Regions from separate parts of the Rhizobacter sp. LjRoot28 genome, predicted to be linked through region 3. Evidence: predicted binding sites of a transcription regulator. Region 3 holds the regulator's gene; each other region holds the start of a gene.
What was found. Region 3 encodes FliA, which starts transcription of late flagellar genes. Its sites were predicted from a motif close to CTAAAGTTTNNNNNNNNNNNGCCGNTA; they were not measured.
Positions count from the first base shown of each region.

Region 1 (6,125 bases), 400 kb from region 3:
GGGTGGACATGGTGGCGTACATGGGTGCGTGTGGTTGCTGCGTCTGGAGAAGTTATCGACGGCCGTTCACGGAACTTGAATTCACAGCTGGGCGGTGATCCCGGCTCATTTCGACGGCTGAGGCAATGTCACGGGCGAAATCCTGCCTGGGAGCCCCACGGCAAGGACGAAGCCCGCACGAGACATGCGACCCATGTCCCACCGAAGGCGGGTTCACCATCCCATGAGGCATGAAGAGCGGCGCGCGATGCGGAAACTGAATCGCATCGGGGCGAAGGTGCGGGCGTCGGACGCCCCAGTCGCGGCGACGAAACGCCGCTCAGCGCGCGAACGACTGGATCTGAGCCTTGAGCTCCGTGCTCGAAACGCCCTCTGTCCGCGGCAGATAGACCACATCGCAGAGTGACTTCAGCTCATCGAAATGCCCGGCCCAGTCGCTGCCCATCACCATCGCGTCCGCTCGGAAGCGCAGGATGTCGACCTCCTTCTGCCCCCAGTCCGATTCGGGAATGGCCAGATCGACGTAGCGGCATGCCTGGACCAGGGCCAGGCGGTCAGCGAAGGACACCGCTGATCGCTTTCCCTTGATGGCATTGAATTCGTCAGTGGAGACCGCCACCACCAGGATGTCATAGCGCTCCTTAATGCGGCGGAACAGGTTCACGTGACCCATGTGGAACAGGTCGTAGGTGCCGTAGGTAATGGCGACCGTCGATGATTCCTTGACCAGCGTCTCGCGCGGTAACGCGCCCTGGCGCAGTTCCACGGCGGCAGGGCCGAGTGCGGCGGCCCTCATGCCGGCTCCTCCGCAGCGGCGCAGGCCTGGGCCAGTTCATCAGTCAGCAGAGAGAGCAGCCGATCCGCCGATCCACCGTGCTGGTGGTCGTGCAGCTCATCGCGGAGTGCCCGGCGGGCATTGCGCGCCGTCGCCGGCTCCGCAGGCCGACGGATGAGATCGACAAGCGCCTGAGCGGTCGTTGCGACAGGGCCTGGTGGAACGCTCAGCTTGGCATCAAAAAGCTTGCGCGACCGGGTCACATAGTCGTGATGGTCGGGACGAAACAACAGGACCGGCCGATCGAGCAGCAGGAAGTCGAACATGATCGACGAATAGTCGGTGATGAGAACCGAAGTCCGGGTCAGCAACGGATACACATCCGTCCGGGGTGCGACGAAGCACACGCTCGGGAGCGACTTGGCGATCTCCGGTACAGACGGTTGTTCGACCGGGTGCATGTTGACGATGAGGAGGTCGCCAGCGTCGGCGATGGCTTTCGCCACGCGTTCGATGCCAACCTGGAGGATCCACTGGGCACGGTTGGCATCCCGGAATGTGGGCGCGTAGAGGAAGATTCGCCCTCCCCTCGCTTGCACCTCCCCCGCGCGCTGCCAGGCCTCCTCGTCCACGTTGAGCAGATCATGTCCTGCAGGCTCGCGCGTGAGGACGTCGTTGCGGGCATAGCCGACCGGCGCATAGCCGTCAAAGGAGAACCAGCGGCGCCATTCCGGTTCATGACGGGCAGCCGTTCCGACAAAGCGAGCGAAGTGCCCGCACGTGCGAAGCACCCGCGCGATCCGGGGTGACATGTGCTTGAGCGGGGGCAAGTTCCGATAGCCGATCTCCTTGATGGAGACGCCGTGCCACATCTGGACCTGGCGTGCACCCGCCAGGAGCGCGGCTGCGTACGGATTGGCACCCAACAGGTGATCGCTGATCACCACCACCGCAGCAGCGAGCGCTGTGTGCAGATGATCCGGCGTCCACTCCGCATGGGTGTGAGGCAGGCAGCGCCCGCCCATCGACCGCACTTGCGCTTCCTGGTCCGCGTTGGACGGAAGAAACCAGAGCTCCGCACCAAGCGCATCGTCACTCTTGCAGGCGGCAAGCCACGCATACTTGATGTTGTCGCCGAAATAAGTACCGCCCACGAAGACGACGATTCGCTCTTTCGGGTGCAGACGAGACACCTCGGCAAGCTCGCGATTGCAGCGCTCCACGTGAAGCTCTTGTTCGAGCGCTGCCACGCGGCCCTGGAGCTTGTGAAGGTCGTGGTTGCGCAAGTGAAGGATGGTGTCGACCAGCGACTCGACCATTCCGCTCAAGTTCGTGTTGAAGCCCTCGATCTCAGCGAGGCGTTCCTCCACCGTGAGGCCGGCAGGGGCGGACACACTGGCGTCCTCACCCAGAGGGGCGGTACATCGGTGACTCACCGTCGACGCAACGACGCGCTCATCCAGTGAGGAAACTTGCGGTGACTGGGCCTTCATGGCAATCGCGCTCCTGGCAACTCGAGGGGCGATCCGGAACGGACCGCTCTCTCAAAGTCTAGGCCTTGGTGCGCTGCGCGATGTACCGAAGAACGGGGAGAAGGCGGGGCTGTTCGGCGGCCCGTCCTTGCACCGCTTTCAGCTGTTCCGGCTCAGCGCGGCCAGCTGCCCGCTCACATAGCTGCTCAGGCCGCTGAGCTTTGCCATGTTTGCGTCGAGCGACTGGTATTGCGCGCGGATGCGCTTCTCCGTCTGAGCCAGCCGAGTTTCCATGTCGGAGACGCGCTTGTTGTTGCGGTCGATGCTCGACTGGATTCCTGATGTCCGCGACTCCAGGGGGCCTTCCGTGCCAAGGATGCTGTCGGCCAATTTCGCAAACCGAAAGACGATGCCGGACGATGTCTCGTTGCTCAGATCGGAGCTGGACATCAGCTTGCGGAGCTCCGCCGGAGTGGCAAGCGCTGCATCCAGCTTCTTGCTTTCGAGCTTGATCGTCCCATCCTTCTGGACCTCCAGGCCGGCGTCGGACAGAGAACGCAGTGCGCTCGGCGCAGTGCTGGTTCCCCGCAGGATCTCGCGCAGCTGCGATTGCAGGCCGATCACCGTCCGATCCCCCTGCAGCTTCCCGGCGGTCTTGCTGTCGGCGTTGTACTTGGTTTGCGTGGCAATGAACTTGGACAGTTCGTTGTAGGCGTTCACGAACTCGGTCACCTTGGTCTTCATTGATTCGGTGTCCTGAGCAACCTGCAGATCAATCGGGCTTGCCGACTTCTTCAGCAGCTTGATGGTCATCCCATCGGCCACGTCCGTGAGCGTATTCGATGCCGATTCGATGTCGATGCCATTCAAGGTCGCCCGGGCGTTGGTGGCCGACTGGTTGAGCGACAGGCCAGACACGGTCCCGTCCTCGGGATCAAAGGCCAACTTCGCGAGGCCGAGTCCTCCGGCACCCGGCTCTTGTTCCTCGGCGCTGATGCGAAAGCCGTTCTCGGCACCCGTTTGGGTCGAGCGAATCGAGAGTCGCGCACCACTCGCGTCGTAGATCACGGTCGCCGTCACGCCGGCACCGGCCGCATTGATCTTGTCGCGCACTGCGGCAAGGCTGCTTTCACCGGGACCGATGTCAACCGTCACGGATGTCGTGCCGGCCTTCAGTCCGAAGGTGGCGGGATCGCCGGTCCAGCTTCCAAGCTCGATGGTCAACTTCCCCGCGCCCATGAGGTGATCCTTCGACGGGAACGCCGGGGAACTCGCAGTCTGTGCGTTCGCCAGGTCCTTCACGAGCAGGCTGTAGCTTCCAACCGGGGCACCTTCACCCGTGGTGACCGACGCGACGTTGGCATCGCTCGAGGTTGCTGTCGTTCCGGACCAGAGGGTTAGCGAATTGAGCGCGCGCGCTTTGTCCTGAAAGGTCGAGACATGGCTTTGCAACTGCCCGTAGGTCGACAACTGCGACTTCATCGTGGTCGCTGCGGTTTGCAACAGCGAGGCCGGCCGCCGTTCGACCGCCATGAGCGATGAAACGATGGATTCCACGTCCAGACCACTGCCCAGACCTGTCGACGAAATTGCCATGGCGACCTCCGGTTGCTCGATAGAAACAGAAACGGATCATTAGGGGGGTTCCCCAGATGATCCGTTTTCGACGGCTCTTTTCAGAACTTGAGCCGCTGATACACCTTGTTGCAACCGACGACCGCCATCGGCCCCGACCCCGGAGACAGGATCGGCGGATGATTCAGGGCCCTCGGCGCCCCATCAGCTCGCGGAAGATCAGCCGCCGCGCAGCAACGACAGCACCTGCTGAGGCAATTGGTTGGCTTGAGCCACCATCGCATTGCCCGCTTGCTGAAGAATCTGCGCTCGCGAAAGGGCCGCGGTCTCCGCGGCGAAGTCCGCGTCCATGATTCGGCTCCGTGCAGCGGATTGGTTCTCCACTGCCTGCTGCAGGTTCGAGATCACCGCATCGAAACGCGACTGGGTGGCACCGAAGGTCGCACGGGTGTTGTTGATCGTGTCCAGCGCGTCGTCGATGTTGTCGATCACCGTCTTGATGGAGCCCGCGGTGGAGTCCTTGTCGATCGACACGCCGGTGGTCACCGCCTCGATCGTGGTGTCGGACGCCATGTTCGTCGTCGTGACCGTGATGGTGTCATCGGCAGTCGTGTTCGCGCCGATCTGGAAGGTCAGCGCAGTTGCGGCGCTGCCGAGAATCGCCTGGCCGTTGAACGTCGTGCCGCTCAGGATGCGCGAGATCTCGCTCTGGAGCTCGCGGAACTCCTTGTTGAGCGAGTCTTTGTCGTCCTTGCTGTTCGTGGAGTTTCGGGCCTGCACGGCGAGTTCACGCATGCGCTGGAGCGAGTCTCCCACCTTGGACAGAGCGCCTTCGGCCGTCTGGGCCAGCGAGATGCCGTCGTTGGCGTTGCGAACCGCGACGTTCATGCCACGGACCTGAGCGTTCATGCGCTCGGCAATTGCAAGGCCGGCAGCGTCGTCTTTGGCGGAGTTGACTCGCAGGCCCGACGACAAGCGTTGCATGGAAGTCGCCAGCGAACTCTGGGACGCGTTGAGGTTTCGTTGCGCGTTCAGCGACGCGATGTTCGTATTGATCGTCTGTGGCATGAAAGCACTCCTTCAAGAATCGTGTGACTCCCGGCTCGAAGCCGGCATTGCGTTCCGCCGCATCAGGATCACTCCCATGTGGCGGCGCACAAGGCCGGCAATTCGCACCGCAGACCCGTGATAGCGATTCTGAAAGGGGCGCCCCAATGCGAAAGGCGGAAATGAAGGGATTCACCCCTCCATTTCCGCCTTCGAACTCGGCTCCCCGGCCTCCCGGCCAGGGAAGTCGACGTCGATTAGCGCAGCAGCGACAGCACCTGTTGGGGAGCCTGGTTGGCTTGCGCGATCATCGCGTTGCCGGCCTGCTGCAGGATCTGCGCTCGAGACATGTTCGCCGTTTCCGACGCGAAGTCGGCGTCCATGATGCGGCTGCGGGCTGCGGACTGGTTCTCGACCGATTGCTGCAGGTTGGAGATCACTGCATCGAAGCGCGACTGCATGGCACCGAACTTGGCACGGGTGTTGTTGATCGTGTCGATCGCCTTGTCGATGTTGTCGATCACGGTCTTGATGGAGCCGGCCGTCGAATCCTTGTCAATCGAGGCGCCGGTCGTCACGTCTTCGATCGTCGTGTCCGAAGCCATGTTCGAGGTGGACACTTCAATCACGTCGTCGCTCGTGGTGTTCGCGCCCACCTGGAACGTCAGGTCCGTGGCTTCCTTGCCGAGGATGGTGCTGCCGTTGAAGGTCGTGCCGCCGAGAACGCGGGTGATTTCCTTCTGCAGTTCTGCGAATTCCTTGTTCAGCGAGTCCTTGTCGTCCTTGCTGTTCGTCGAGTTGCGCGCCTGCACAGCAAGTTCGCGCATCCGCTGCAGGGAGTCACCCACCTTGGACAGAGCGCCTTCGGCCGTCTGGGCCAGCGAGATGCCGTCGTTGGCGTTGCGAACCGCGACGTTCATGCCACGGACCTGGGCGTTCATGCGCTCGGCGATGGCCAGGCCGGCGGCGTCATCCTTGGCGGAGTTGATCCGCAGACCCGAGGACAGGCGCTGCATGGACTGGGCCAGCGACGATTGCGAAGAGACCAGGTTGCGCTGGGCGTTGAGCGAACCGATGTTGGTGTTGATGACCTGTGCCATTTCAATATCTCCTATGGTTTCCGATAACTCCCGGCAACAGCGCCGGACGTTCAGTCGCCGCCCGCTGCGGAACCGACTGCGACTGAGGTGCCCGACGCTAGTCAACCGCTGAATCGAGGTCCCCGAGGGTTCCCTTCATCGGCCGGCTAACCGGAC
Region 1 covers NZ_CAXUQC020000001.1:979,938-986,062, reverse strand. Annotated here, with positions in the region: gene fliS (flagellar export chaperone FliS) at 1-10, opposite strand, end outside; gene ACSQ2F_RS04710 (adenylyltransferase/cytidyltransferase family protein) at 320-796, opposite strand; gene ACSQ2F_RS04705 (CDP-glycerol glycerophosphotransferase family protein) at 793-2,268, opposite strand; gene fliD (flagellar filament capping protein FliD) at 2,407-3,843, opposite strand; gene ACSQ2F_RS04695 (flagellin domain-containing protein) at 4,042-4,890, opposite strand; gene ACSQ2F_RS04690 (flagellin) at 5,127-5,969, opposite strand.
Region 1: a site for FliA is predicted at 3,909-3,935, ahead of fliD (flagellar filament capping protein FliD). Genes of this name have one in related genera too.

Region 2 (6,125 bases), 400 kb from region 3:
GGCCCTGCACCGTGCCGTTGAGCTTCTCGATGCCGCTCACGGTGTTGATCTGGGCGATCTGGCTCGTCACCTGGGCGTTGTCCATCGGGCTGAGCGGATCCTGGTTCTGCATCTGCGCCACGAGCAGCTTGAGGAAGCGCTCGGCGCTGCCGGGATCGTTCGCCGCGGCGGTGGTGCTGGCGCCGTTCAGGTCGGCGAGCGTGGAAGAGTTGATGGAACCGACGGCGGCCATGGTGTGTCCTCGGGGTCAGGCGATCAGGGCGTCAGCCCTGGCCCATCTGCAGGGTCTTGAGCAACAGGCTCTTGGCCGTGTTCATGACTTCGATGTTGTTCTGGTACGAGCGCGAGGCGGAGATCATGTTGACCATCTCCTCCACCGGGTTCACGTTGCTGTAGGTGACGTAGCCCTCGGCGTCGGCCTGCGGGTGCTTGGGGTCGTGCACGCGGCGGCCGGGCGTCTGGTCTTCGGTGATGTTGCTCACCTTGACGCCCGTGCTCATGGCGTCGCCCATCTGGCCCATCAGTTCGGCCTGGAAGGTGACCTGGCGCGCCTTGTAGGCCGAGCCGTCGGGGCCGGCGACCGTGTCGGCGTTGGCGAGGTTGGAGGCGACGACGTTGAGGCGCTGCGACTGCGCGCTGATCGCGCTGCCGGTGACGTTGAAGACCTGGAACATGCTCATGGTCATTGACCCTTGATGGCGTCGGTCATGGTGCGCACGTTGCCGTTGATGAACCGCAGCGTGGCTTCATAGCGGACCGAGTTGTCGGCGAAATTGGCGCGCTCACGGTCCATGTCGACGGTGTTGCGGTCGAGGTTGGGTTGGCTGGCCACCGCGTACTCGAGGTTGGCCTCAGCGCGCGCCGTGCCGGCCGTGGTGGCGATGTGCCCCGGGCGAGTGGCGTTGAGGCCGGCCGAAGCCTGCTGGCCGGTGGCTTCGCGCAGCGCCTGGGCGAAGTTCATGTCGCGTGCCACGTAGCCTGGGGTGTCGGCGTTGGCGATGTTGCTGGCGATCAGGCGCTGGCGCTCCGAGCGCAGGCTGAGGGCCTGGCCGTGGAAGTCGAGCGTGGCAGTGAGTCGGTTCAGCATGGGGCTTCCCTGGCGGACACCCGGATCGGGCGATGGAATGGATTGTGGGCAGCGGCGGCGAAAACATAAGCGCGAATAGCAGCCCCTTTCCTGCCCTATTCGAAAGCCGCCCTCCCCTGCCGGCCCGTACAGTGCTCGGGTGAACTTCACCCTGTCATCCCTGCGCCTTCGGCTGGTCATCGCCCTCCGCTCCCTCGTCCGCGGCATCGGGCGGAGCCTGCGCGCGCTCGGCCTCGCGATCGGGTTCTCAGGCGTCCAGGCCGTCGTTGTCATGGCGCCGGCTCATGCGCAGTCGCCGGCCCTGGCCGATGCCCTGAGGGAAGAGGTTCTCGAGCTGGTGCGCACCCGCGTGGTGGGCCCGTCCACGCCGCGCGTGGAGGTCACCCTCGGCCAGCTCGACCCGCGGCTGCGCCTGGCGCCCTGCGAACGCGTGGAGCCCTACATACCGCAAGGCATCCGCCTGTGGGGCCGCGCCCGGGTAGGCTTGCGTTGCACCCAGGGCGCCACTCACTGGAACGTCTACCTGCCCGTGACCGTCGATGTCTTCGGGCCCGGCCTCGTGGCGGCCCGCCCGCTGCCCGCCGGCCATGTCATCGCTCAAGCCGACCTGCGGCCCGCCGAAATCAACCTGGGCGAGCACCGCAGCCCGGCCATCGGCGAGGCCGCCGTGGCGGTGGGCCGCACGCTGGCGCAGGCGCTGCCTGCGGGCGAGAGCCTGCGGCAGGCGGCCCTCAAGAGCCGGCAGTGGTTTGCGCCCGGCGACACCGTCAAGGTGCGCGCGCTGGGCGACGGCTTCGCCATCACCGGCAGCGGCCAGGCGCTCGCCGCCGGGATGGAAGGCCAGACCGTGCGAATCCGCACGGACAGCGGCAAAGTCGTCACCGGCCAACCGGTCGATGAGGGCGTGGTGGAGATCACATTGTGAAAACGAAACCGATCGCAACCGCAGCCGCAAATACCTCTAAAGTTGCCTTGGGACGGGTCGAAATACCGTTCATGTTGAAAGGACGGGGGCTTTGACACCCCTCCCAAGGAGCAAACCATGAAGATTGGCAACCCCACGGACAAAACTGTCGGCGCTCCGGCGCCGGTCGCCCCTGGTCGCACTGCAACCCCCGCCGGCGCCAAGCCGCAGACGGTCGCCGCGCCCGAAACCCCTGTCGAAGCGAGCAGCCAGGTCGCCCTGTCGTCCGCCGCGACACAACTGCTCTCGAGCACCGACGCCGTCTCCGGCGACTTCGATGCCGAGAAGGTGGCCCGCATTTCGCAAGCCATCGCTGAAGGCAAGTTCCAAGTGAACGCAGGTGCCATCGCCGACAAGCTGTTGGCCAACGCCCGCGAACTCCTCGGCAAGCCCCAGCACTGAACCGGGCGCTTGCGCGCCCTTGCCCCTCCAACGCTGTACCAGAGCCCGACATGCCGAACCCGGTGAATCGACCCGACCTCCTCCCGCCCCTCGGTGCGGGCCAGGAACTCGAGACCACGCTCGCGGCGGTCGAAACCCAGTTGAGTTCGCTGGGCGATTCCTTGCGTGCCAACGACATGGGGGCCGTCGATCACCACGCGTCCGAACTGCACCGCGCCCTGGCGCGTGCCGTCGACCACTTCACCCATGCGGCCCGATCCGGGCAGGTGCCCCCCGCCTTGCGCGACCGCCTCATGCGGGCGAGCGGACTCGTGGCGTCGCAGCGAGAGTCGCTGGCGCGTGCCACGGCCGCGCTCGACCGCGCCATCGACGTGCTCATGCCGCGCGCCTCACCGGCCGCGGTCTATGGCGCCAGTGGGCAAGCCGACCGTGCCGGCCGAGGCACCAACCTCCAGGCCTGAACACGTCTGGGCGGTCACCGCCCTGCCGCCTCCCTGCAACGCCCCTCGCCGAGGGGCGTTTGCCGTTGGCTTGGTGGAACCGGCTTCGCGCCCGTGACGCCGTCGACGCCCCCAGACACCGTGCGAAGCGGCAGCGCCATTCGCCTCGCGGGGATCGCGCCACCGCCCACCACGGCGACGCGATCATGAGACGGCGCGCGCTGCGCGGTGCTACGCTGCGCGCCGCGACGGGCTGAAGCCGCGGTGCAACCGCGCCGACTGCCTGCCCACCGTCATCACGCACACACATCGGAGCGCGCCATGGGTCCATTGCCTCCCCGAAGAACAGCCCGGGTCGGCGAGGAAGAACTCGAGTACGTCGTCGCTGGCCAGGCCCCCGCCCGGGTGGTCCTGATCGGCGGCGCCGGAGCACCCATCGAAGGCTGGCACAAGGTCTTCGACGCCATGACGGCGGTTGCCACCGTCCTGGCCTACAACCGCCCGGGGCTCGGTCGCAGCAGCGCGCCAGCCGCCGCGCAGGACGGGCTGCATCTGGTCGGTTCGCTCCGCGGCCTGCTTCAGGCCGCCGGCATGGCGCCGCCATGGGTGCTGGTGGCGCATTCGTTCGGCGGCCTGATCGCGAACCTGATGGCACGGCACCACCCCGACGAAGTGGCCGCCGTCGTGATGGTGGAGGCCACCGCTCCGGACGATCCTTCCGCAATGGCCCGCCACGAGAACGGACTGCAGCGGGGCCTGAAGGCGCTGCTCGACCGGGTGTCGCCCCAGCATCCACACGCAGAGGTGCGACACGTCGCCACCACCGTGGAGCAACTGCGGGCGGCACCCGACTTCCCTCCGCGGCCCCTCACCGTCATCACCGGCCAGTCCCCCGCACTGGCATGGGCCACGCCGGTCGAGGCGCGGCGCCTGCGTGCCTTGCACCAGCAGCGCCTGGCCACGCTGTCGCCGCTAGGCCGGCAGGTGCTGGCACATCGCAGCGGCCACTTTCCCCAGTTCAGCGAGCCGGCGTTGGTCGTCTCCGAAGTCCGTCGGGCCATCGACGCGGCTGCTGCCCGGCAGACCGGCTGAGCGCCAAGCAACCGGTGCGCGGCGCACCGGGTCTGCGGCGTCGCAGCTGCGCGGTGGACAGCCGACTGCACTCCATGGAAGATGGGACCCGTCCGGCGCAGGCGCGCCGGCCGAGGACCGGCATCGCGTGATCACCCGGGGTTCCATCGGGACGCGAGCCGCTCGATCGCATCAACCAGGGAGCTCGACATGGCTGAATCCACCGGCAGGCGCAAGGCCGCCCCGACCAAGACCCCGCGCAAGCGAAACCCCACCCGGGCGGACTCCGCCGAGCTGCTCGACCGCCTGCGCGCCTTCGTGCGCACGCGCAGCGCCCAGCTGCTGCAGGATCCGAACGTCACCAGCGTGGGCATCGGCTACAAGCTGGTCGACGGCGCCGCCACCCGGCAGCTGGCGCTGCAGTTCACGGTGGACCGCAAGGTGGCCCCGGAATCCATCGAGGCCCTGGGCAGCGCGCGCATTCCACCGGCCATCGACATCGGCGGCGTGCTGGTCCCGACGGACGTCATCGAGCGCACCTACGCCCCGGCCTACGTGCAGGTGGAACTCACCCCGAAAGACCCGCGCAAGCTGCGCGCCGCAGTGCTCCAGCCCGGGCTGAGCGTGGGCAACCTGCACACGACGGCGGGCACGCTCGGCGCCCTCGTGCGCGACTGCACCACGGGTCGCACCGTGATGCTGTCCAACTGGCACGTGCTGCACGGGCCCGACGCCGACATCGGCGTCGACGTCGTCCAGCCGGGCCAGCACGACGACAACCGGGTGCAGGCCAACAAGGTGGGCCGCCTGCTGCGCAGTCACCTCGGCGCCGCGGGTGACTGTGCCATCGCGAGCATCGCCAACCGCGAGATGGCCAACGAGGTCCTGGGCCTGGGCCTGCCCATCGTGGCGGTCGGAGACCCCGAACTGGGCGACAAGGTGATCAAGAGCGGTCGCACCACCGGGGTGACGCAGGGTGTGGTGGTCCGCATCGAGGTGAACACCCGCCTCGACTACGGCACGGGGTCGCCGTCGGTCATCGGCGGGTTCGAGATCGGAATCGACGAGACCGCCGCACCGGCCGACGGCGAGATCTCCCGAGGCGGTGACTCCGGCGCGGCGTGGCTGGCGATGGGCGCGCGGAACAAGCCCACCGGGGTGATGCTGGGCCTGCACTTCGCAGGCGACGCCGATGGCACCGACGCCGAATTCGCGCTCGCCTGCTACGCAACCTCGGTCATGACGGCCCTGGAAGTGGAGCCGCTGCCAGCCGGCTCGCGCCTCCAGCGGCTCGGCGACGGCCTGGCGGCGCGGCACGGCTTCGACAACGGATTCCTCGACTTCCCGATCGACCCGCCGACGTTCAGCCGCATCCATACCCGCGACCTCGCGACCCTGGAGGGCGAGGCCGAGCTGCGCTACTGCCACTTCTCGGTGTGGCTGAGCCGCTCGCGCAAGTACCCGCTGTGCGTGGCCTGGAACATCGACGGCAGCCAATTCAAGCGGCTCAAGCGAACCAGCTTTCGCACCGATCGCCGTGGCGACCTGGAAGCCTACCAGTTGACCGATGCGCTGTACCGGCACAACCCGCTGGACAAGGGTCACATCGCCCGGCGAGCGGACCTGTGCTGGGGTCCGCCCGACGACGCCCGCCAGGCCAACCACGACAGCTTTTACTACACCAACATCGTGCCCCAGCACCAGGCGTTCAACCAGAGCGGCAACACCGACGACGACCCGGAGGGCGGCGTCTGGGGCCGGCTGGAAAACACCGTGTTCGACTCCGAGGCACCGCACCGGCTGCGGGTGTCCGTACTGGGCGGCCCGGTGGCCGGACGCGATGACCCCCGCTTCGCGCAAGGCGGCGAGGAATGCCTGATTCCGGTCGAGTTCTGGAAGGTGGTGTGCTACCGCGACGACCGCGATGGCCGCGAGAAGGCCTATGGTTTCCTGCTGACGCAGCGCCACCTGGTCGAGCCGTTGGCCATCCCGGAAAGTCTGGCGCTGGATGCCTGGCTGTGGGCGCGCATCGGGCTGCGTGACCTGGAGGCCCGCACCGGCATCACCTTCCCCGCCGCGCTGCACGAACGCGAAAGTCCCTTCGCGATGCCGCAGGCGGTGGGGGATGTGCCGCCGATCAAGCTGCTGGCGGCGGCGGAGG
Region 2 covers NZ_CAXUQC020000001.1:987,718-993,842, reverse strand. Annotated here, with positions in the region: gene ACSQ2F_RS04765 (flagellar hook assembly protein FlgD) at 1-232, opposite strand, end outside; gene flgC (flagellar basal body rod protein FlgC) at 264-680, opposite strand; gene flgB (flagellar basal body rod protein FlgB) at 683-1,087, opposite strand; gene flgA (flagellar basal body P-ring formation chaperone FlgA) at 1,227-2,012, shown strand; gene flgM (flagellar biosynthesis anti-sigma factor FlgM) at 2,130-2,453, shown strand; gene ACSQ2F_RS04740 (hypothetical protein) at 2,504-2,914, shown strand; gene ACSQ2F_RS04735 (alpha/beta fold hydrolase) at 3,215-3,985, shown strand; gene ACSQ2F_RS04730 (DNA/RNA non-specific endonuclease) at 4,175-6,125, shown strand, end outside.
Region 2: a site for FliA is predicted at 2,049-2,075, ahead of flgM (flagellar biosynthesis anti-sigma factor FlgM). Genes of this name have one in related genera too.

Region 3 (6,125 bases):
CTGCTGGCCATCAACCCGGGCGGTGCCACCACCAACCTGATCGGTACCAAGACCACCGACCCGGCATTCGGCTTGCCCGCCGTCTGGATCGAGGAGCGCCAGCGCGAATCAGCCCAAATGAACGGATTTACGGTTGTTGATTGCTCGACCGTCGTGGCCACGCATCTTTCACACTTGATGCAAGTGAACGCGGCCCGCCTCCTGGGACGCGTCGAGACCCAGCAACTGGTTGAGCACGTGACGAAGTTGGCACCCAAGATGATCGAAGACGTGGTTCCGAAGATGGTCGCCATTCCGGCCCTGCAGAAGGTTCTGCAGCTACTGCTGGAAGAGGGCGTGCACATCCGCGACATGCGCTCCATCATCGAATGCCTGGCCGAGCACGCCTCGGTGGTGAGCGACCCGGCCGAACTGGCCCGCCGCATCCGCATCTCGCTGGCCCCGTCCATCGTCCAGCAGATCTACGGCCCGGTGCAGGAGCTCGACGTCATCGCCCTCGAGCCCGAGCTCGAGCGCATCGTCACCCAGGCCCTCAATTCGCCACACGGCGCCGCCCTCGACCCCGGGGTGGCCGATACCCTGGCTCGCAGCGCCGCCGAGTCCGCCAAGCGCCAGGAAGATTTGGGCCACCCGGCCTGCCTGCTGGTGCCCGACCTGATCCGAGCGCCGATGGCCCGCCTGCTCAAGCGCGCCGCCCCCCGCCTGCGGGTGCTCGGCCACAGCGAGATTCCCGAGACGCATTCGATCCGCATCGGCTCGATCATCGGAGGCACCTCATGACACCGGCTTCCGCTGAGTTCCCGTCCGGTCCGGCTGACCGCGCTGCATCCCTTTCGAAGTTTTCCCGCCTTGGAGGCAACACATGAACGTCAAACGTTTTACCGCGCGGACCTCGCGCGACGCCCTGACCCTGGTGCGCCAGGCGTTTGGCGATGACGCCGTCGTGCTGTCCACCAAGCCCTGCGCCGAAGGCATCGAGGTGCTGGCCATGGGGCCGGAAGGCATCCAGCAGATCGAGCGCATGTCAGCATCCATCCCGGCCGCCCAGCCTGCTGCACGCCCCGCGGCGGCCCGTCCGGCGGCCAAGCCCGCCGCCCGTCCGGCCGCCCAGCCGGCGCCGGCCCAGGACGAGGTCAGCGACGACGTGGCCCGCCTGTCGATGAGCACGCTGTCCTTCCAGGACTATGTGCGCGAGCGCATGCTCAAGCGCCGCCAGGCCGCCCTGCGTGCCGAGCAGCGCGCCCAGGAACCCACCTTCCACGCCGAGCCCGAGCAGTTGCCCGTGGCCCTCGAGCAGCGCCTGGCGGCTCGCCAGTCCGCCCCGGTCATGCCCGCGGCGTCCCGTCCGGCCATGCCGGTGGAAGCGGCACCCCCCGCCCCGGTCGCTCCGGTCGCCCGCCCGCAGGCCGCGCGCCACGAACTGCCCGGCATGCGCGACATGCTGGCCGAGCCGGTCGCCCCGGTGGCCGCGATGGCCCAGCCGGTGCCGTCGCTGGCGGACGCCGGCCTGAACGCCTCCATGGCCACCAGCCGCCGCGAGCAGCAGGACATGATGAACGAGCTGCGCTCGATGAAGGGCCTGATCGAAGACCGCTTCGGCGCCCTGGCCTTCATGGAAAAGCTGCAGCGCAATCCGGCGCAGGCCCACCTGATCCAGAAGCTGCTCGACTGCGGCTTCTCGCCCGCCCTCATCCGCAAGCTCACCGAAAGCCTGCCGAGCGACGTCACCGACGAGTCCGCCTGGGCCGCCAACGTGCTCGAGCGCAACCTGCTCACCGGCGAGGCCGAGCCGGCCCTGGAAGACCAGGGCGGCGTCTACGCCATGATCGGCTCCACCGGCGTGGGCAAGACGACGAGCACCGCCAAGATCGCCGCCGCATTCGCCACCAAGTACGGCGCCGCCAACCTGGGCCTCATCACGCTGGACGCCTACCGGGTGGCCGCTCATGAACAGCTGCGTGCCTATGGCCGCATCCTCGGCGTGCCGGTGCACACCGCCCACGACCGCGCTTCCCTCGAGGACCTGCTCGAGCTGCTGTCGTCCAAGAAGATGGTGCTGATCGACACCGCCGGCATGGCCCAGCGCGACAGCCGCACCCGCGAGCTGCTCGACATGCTCAGCCACCGCTCCATCCAGAAGCTGCTGGTGGTGAACGCCTCCGCCCAGGGCGAGACCATCGAGGACGTGATGCTGGCCTACCAGGCGTCGGCCTGCAAGGGCATCGTGCTGTCGAAGATGGACGAGGCGGTGAAGCTGGCCCCGGCCCTCGACGCCGTGATCCGCCACAAGCTGAAGGTGGTCGGCGTGGCCAACGGCCAGCGCGTGCCCGAAGACTGGCACCGGCTGTCGTCGCATGCGCTGGTGCACCGTGCGCTGCGGGCCAACGTGAACCCGGCCTACCGCATCGACGCCGATGACGTGAGCCTCATCTTCACGGCTCGACAGCAAGCCCAGCGCCCCCGCCCGACGCTGCACGCCTGAGCCCGACGCCACCTTCACACCACACGAACCGACGAACGCCGCCGCCATGCACGACGACTACCACGATTCGCAGTATCCCCAGGACCAGGCACACGGGCTGCGCCAGCTGTTCGCCCATGCCCGCGTGCGCATGGTGCCGGTCGTCGCCAACCCGCACATGGCCTTCGGCGGTGTGATGCTCGAGCGGCTGTGCACCGCCTTCGCGGAGCAGGGCGCCCAGGTGATGGTGGTCGATGCCTCGGACCGCGCCCCCAGTCCGGACGAACTCTCGGTGATGGACCTGGGCGAATGCATCGAGACGCTGTCACCCCAGGTGTCGTACATGGCTGCCCGCGGCCTGCCCCTGCGCTACGTGGACGCCACCGGGTCCACCGCCGCCTTCCTTCAAGCGGTGGCGGATGCCGCGCCGCACGTGGACGTGATGCTGGTGCATGCGACCGAGTCGGACCTCTGCCGCCTCTTCATGCGCAGCGAGGCGCGTCCCCTGCTGCTCGCCGACGACCGGCCGGCCAGCGTGACCCATGCCTATGCCGCCATGAAGCTGCTGACGCAGCGCGCCCACCTGATGGTGCACGACCTGCTGCTGTGTGCGGCCCCCACGTCCCCTCGCGTGGAGCGCATTGCCGCGCAGGTCGCCAGCTGCGCCGACAGCTTCCTCGGTGCCGTGCTGCGCGACTGGTTGCACGTCGACCCCGCCTCGGACGCCCGCGAAGCGCCCACGCCCGCACTGCGCCGCTGGGCGCGTGAAGTCCTGTCGCCGGTCGCGATGCCCCATGCCGGCCTGGCGATGGCCGGCCGCCGCGGCGCCTCGTCGCAGCATGTTTTGAATTGACCTCTCGGAGCCACCATGTACACCGCCAAAGGCCAACTTGATGTCAATACGATGCTCAAGCAGTACAGCCCGCTCGTGCGCCGGCTGGCCCACCAGATGATTGCCAAGCTGCCGGCGAACGTCGAGCTCGACGACCTGATCCAGGTCGGCATGATCGGCCTCACCGATGCACTCAGCCGCTTCGACGCCCAGCAGGGCGTGCAGTTCGAGACCTTCGCCACCCAGCGCATCCGGGGCGCCATGCTCGATGAACTGCGGGGCAACGACTACCTGTCGCGCGGCATCCGCAAGCAGCAGCGCAGCATCGAGACCGCCGTCCACAAGCTCGAGCAGAAGCTCGGGCGCGCACCGGCCGAAAGCGAGATCGCCCGCGAGATGGGCGTGACGCTCGTTGAGTACCAGGAACTGCTCGGCAAGGTGCGCGGCACCCAGCTGGTGTACCTGGAAGACATGAGTGGTGACGAGGGCGACAACGACTTCCTCGACCGCCACGTGGCCGACGACGGCGGCAACCCGCTCGCCCAGCTGCAGGACCATCGCATGCGCGAAGCGCTGGTCGAGGGCATCAAGACGCTGCCCGAGCGCGAGCAGTACGTGATGAGCATGTACTACGAGCACGACATGAACCTGAAGGAAATCGCCGCCGTGCTCAAGGTCACCGAGTCGCGCGTCTGCCAACTGCACAGCCAGTCCATCGCCCGCCTGCGAGTCAAGCTGCGCGAGTGGTGAGCTGAAGCCCGCCTGATCGGAGCGCACCATGTTCCAGCTGTTCAAGAAGTCGCCCACCCACATCCCGCCGACCCTGGCCGCGCTCACCGAGCCCGCGGGGGAGCCTGACCTGAAGGGCGCAGTGCGGTCCATCAGCCAGCAGGCCTCCACGATGGGCCGCGACGCCGCCGAGGTGCGGGGCCAGATCGACGACGTCATCAAGGTGTCCGCCCGCCAGGCACAGGCGGTTGCTGCGCTTGCGGGCCAGCTCCAGGACATCACGCGTGCACAGCACGACATCCGGGGCGTGGCCACCGGCAGCCTCGACGCCGTCGGCCGTGCCCGGCAGGCGGTGGCAGCGGTGGGAGACGAAGTGGCCGGCATCGTGGATTCCCTTCGCGACGTGGCCGGTGCCGCCAGCGAGATCACCCAGATCGCCCTGCAGACGCGGCTGGTCGCCTTCAACGCCTCGGTGGAAGCCAAGCGGGCCGGCGAGGCCGGACGCGGCTTCGGCGTGGTCGCCGACGCGGTCAAGGATCTGGCGTCGAAGGTCGAGCAGTCGTCCAAGGCCATCATGAGCACGGTCGGCCAGCTCGACGCCCGCATCGCCGCGCTGTCGCGCGAGATCCAGGTGAAGGAAGGCCAGGCCGAGCAGGGCGCCTTCCACACCGCGCTGCGCGACGTCGAGGGCGGCGTGTCGAGCATCAACGCAGCCGCGGACCGCAGCCGCGAGATCTGCGGCGGCCTGAACGGCCAGATGGCGGAGATCGAAACCGAGATGAACCGATCGAGCCATGCGCTCGATGCGGCGATGACGCGCAGCGAGGCCTTCCTCAAGGTATCCGAGCACCTCATCGAGCTCGTCGCCCAGTGCGGACTGCAGACCGAGGACACTCCGTTCATCGAGGCCGCCAAGGCCGCTGCCGCCGGCATCGGCGAACGCCTGGAGGAGGCGGTGCGGAGCAACGCCATCTCGATGGCCGATCTCTTCGACGAGGATTACCGGCCCCTCCCGAACACCAATCCGGCCCAGCACACCACGCGTTTCGTGACGCTGGCCGACCGCCTGTTCCCCGAGCTGCAGGAGCAGGTCCTGGCGGCGCATCCGAAGGCCGTGTTCTGCATCGCCGTCGACCGCAACGGCTACGTGCCGACGCATAACCAGCGCTATTGCCAGCCGCAGCGCGGTGACCTGGCCTGGGACACGGCCAACAGCCGCTATCGCCGCATCTTCAACGACCGCACCGGCCTGGCTTCGGCGCGCAACCAGCGTCCCTTCCTGTTGCAGACCTACCGGCGCGACATGGGCGGCGGCCGGTTCGTGCTGCTCAAGGAAGCCGCCGCTCCGATCGTCGTGAACGGCCGCCACTGGGGCGGCATGCGGCTCGCCTTCAACTTCTGAACCGATTCTTCCCGACCGTGCGTGCATCGTCCCGCACCAACCGGTTCCACTGGTAACGAAACTGCATCGTTTCTGTCAGGCAGCAGCAAGCTACGCCTCCTCAGAATCGCGGCCCTTTTCATCCTGGGTTCGTCGATGCGTTCTCGTTTCCTGCGCTGCCTCCGTGCCGCACTCGGTGCCTTCATCTCCCTCATGACCGCCGCACCTGTCCTGGCCGTGGACGGCATCGTCGACAACACCATTCTTCTTGGCATGTCCTCGCCGCTGTCGGGCCCGACCGGCGCCTACGGACGCCAGATGAAGGAGGGCATCGAGGCCTGCTTCGAGCGCGTCAATGCCAATGGTGGCGTCGCCGGCCGTCGGCTCAAGCTGGTTGCCCTCGACGACGGTTATGAAGTCGACCCCGCGGTCGCCAACGCGAGGCGCCTGATCGAGCAGGAGAAGGTCTTTGCCCTCATGGGGTTCTATGGCACGGCCTCGACCACCGCCGTGCTGCCCCTCGTGGAACGCGCCGCAGTGCCGCTCATCGGCACCATCACGGGCGCCGACTCGCTTCGAGATCCCGCCATTCGCCACATGTTCCACCTGCGTGCGAGCTACGGCAACGAGACGGAAGCGATCGTGCGGGCGCTGCAGACCCTGGGCATGACGCGCATTGCCGTGCTCTACCAGGACGATGGTTTCGGAGAGGCGGGCTTGAA
Region 3 covers NZ_CAXUQC020000001.1:584,073-590,197, forward strand. Annotated here, with positions in the region: gene flhA (flagellar biosynthesis protein FlhA) at 1-780, shown strand, start outside; gene flhF (flagellar biosynthesis protein FlhF) at 863-2,482, shown strand; gene ACSQ2F_RS02785 (MinD/ParA family ATP-binding protein) at 2,529-3,314, shown strand; gene ACSQ2F_RS02790 (RNA polymerase sigma factor FliA) at 3,330-4,043, shown strand; gene ACSQ2F_RS02795 (methyl-accepting chemotaxis protein) at 4,072-5,424, shown strand; gene ACSQ2F_RS02800 (ABC transporter substrate-binding protein) at 5,617-6,125, shown strand, end outside.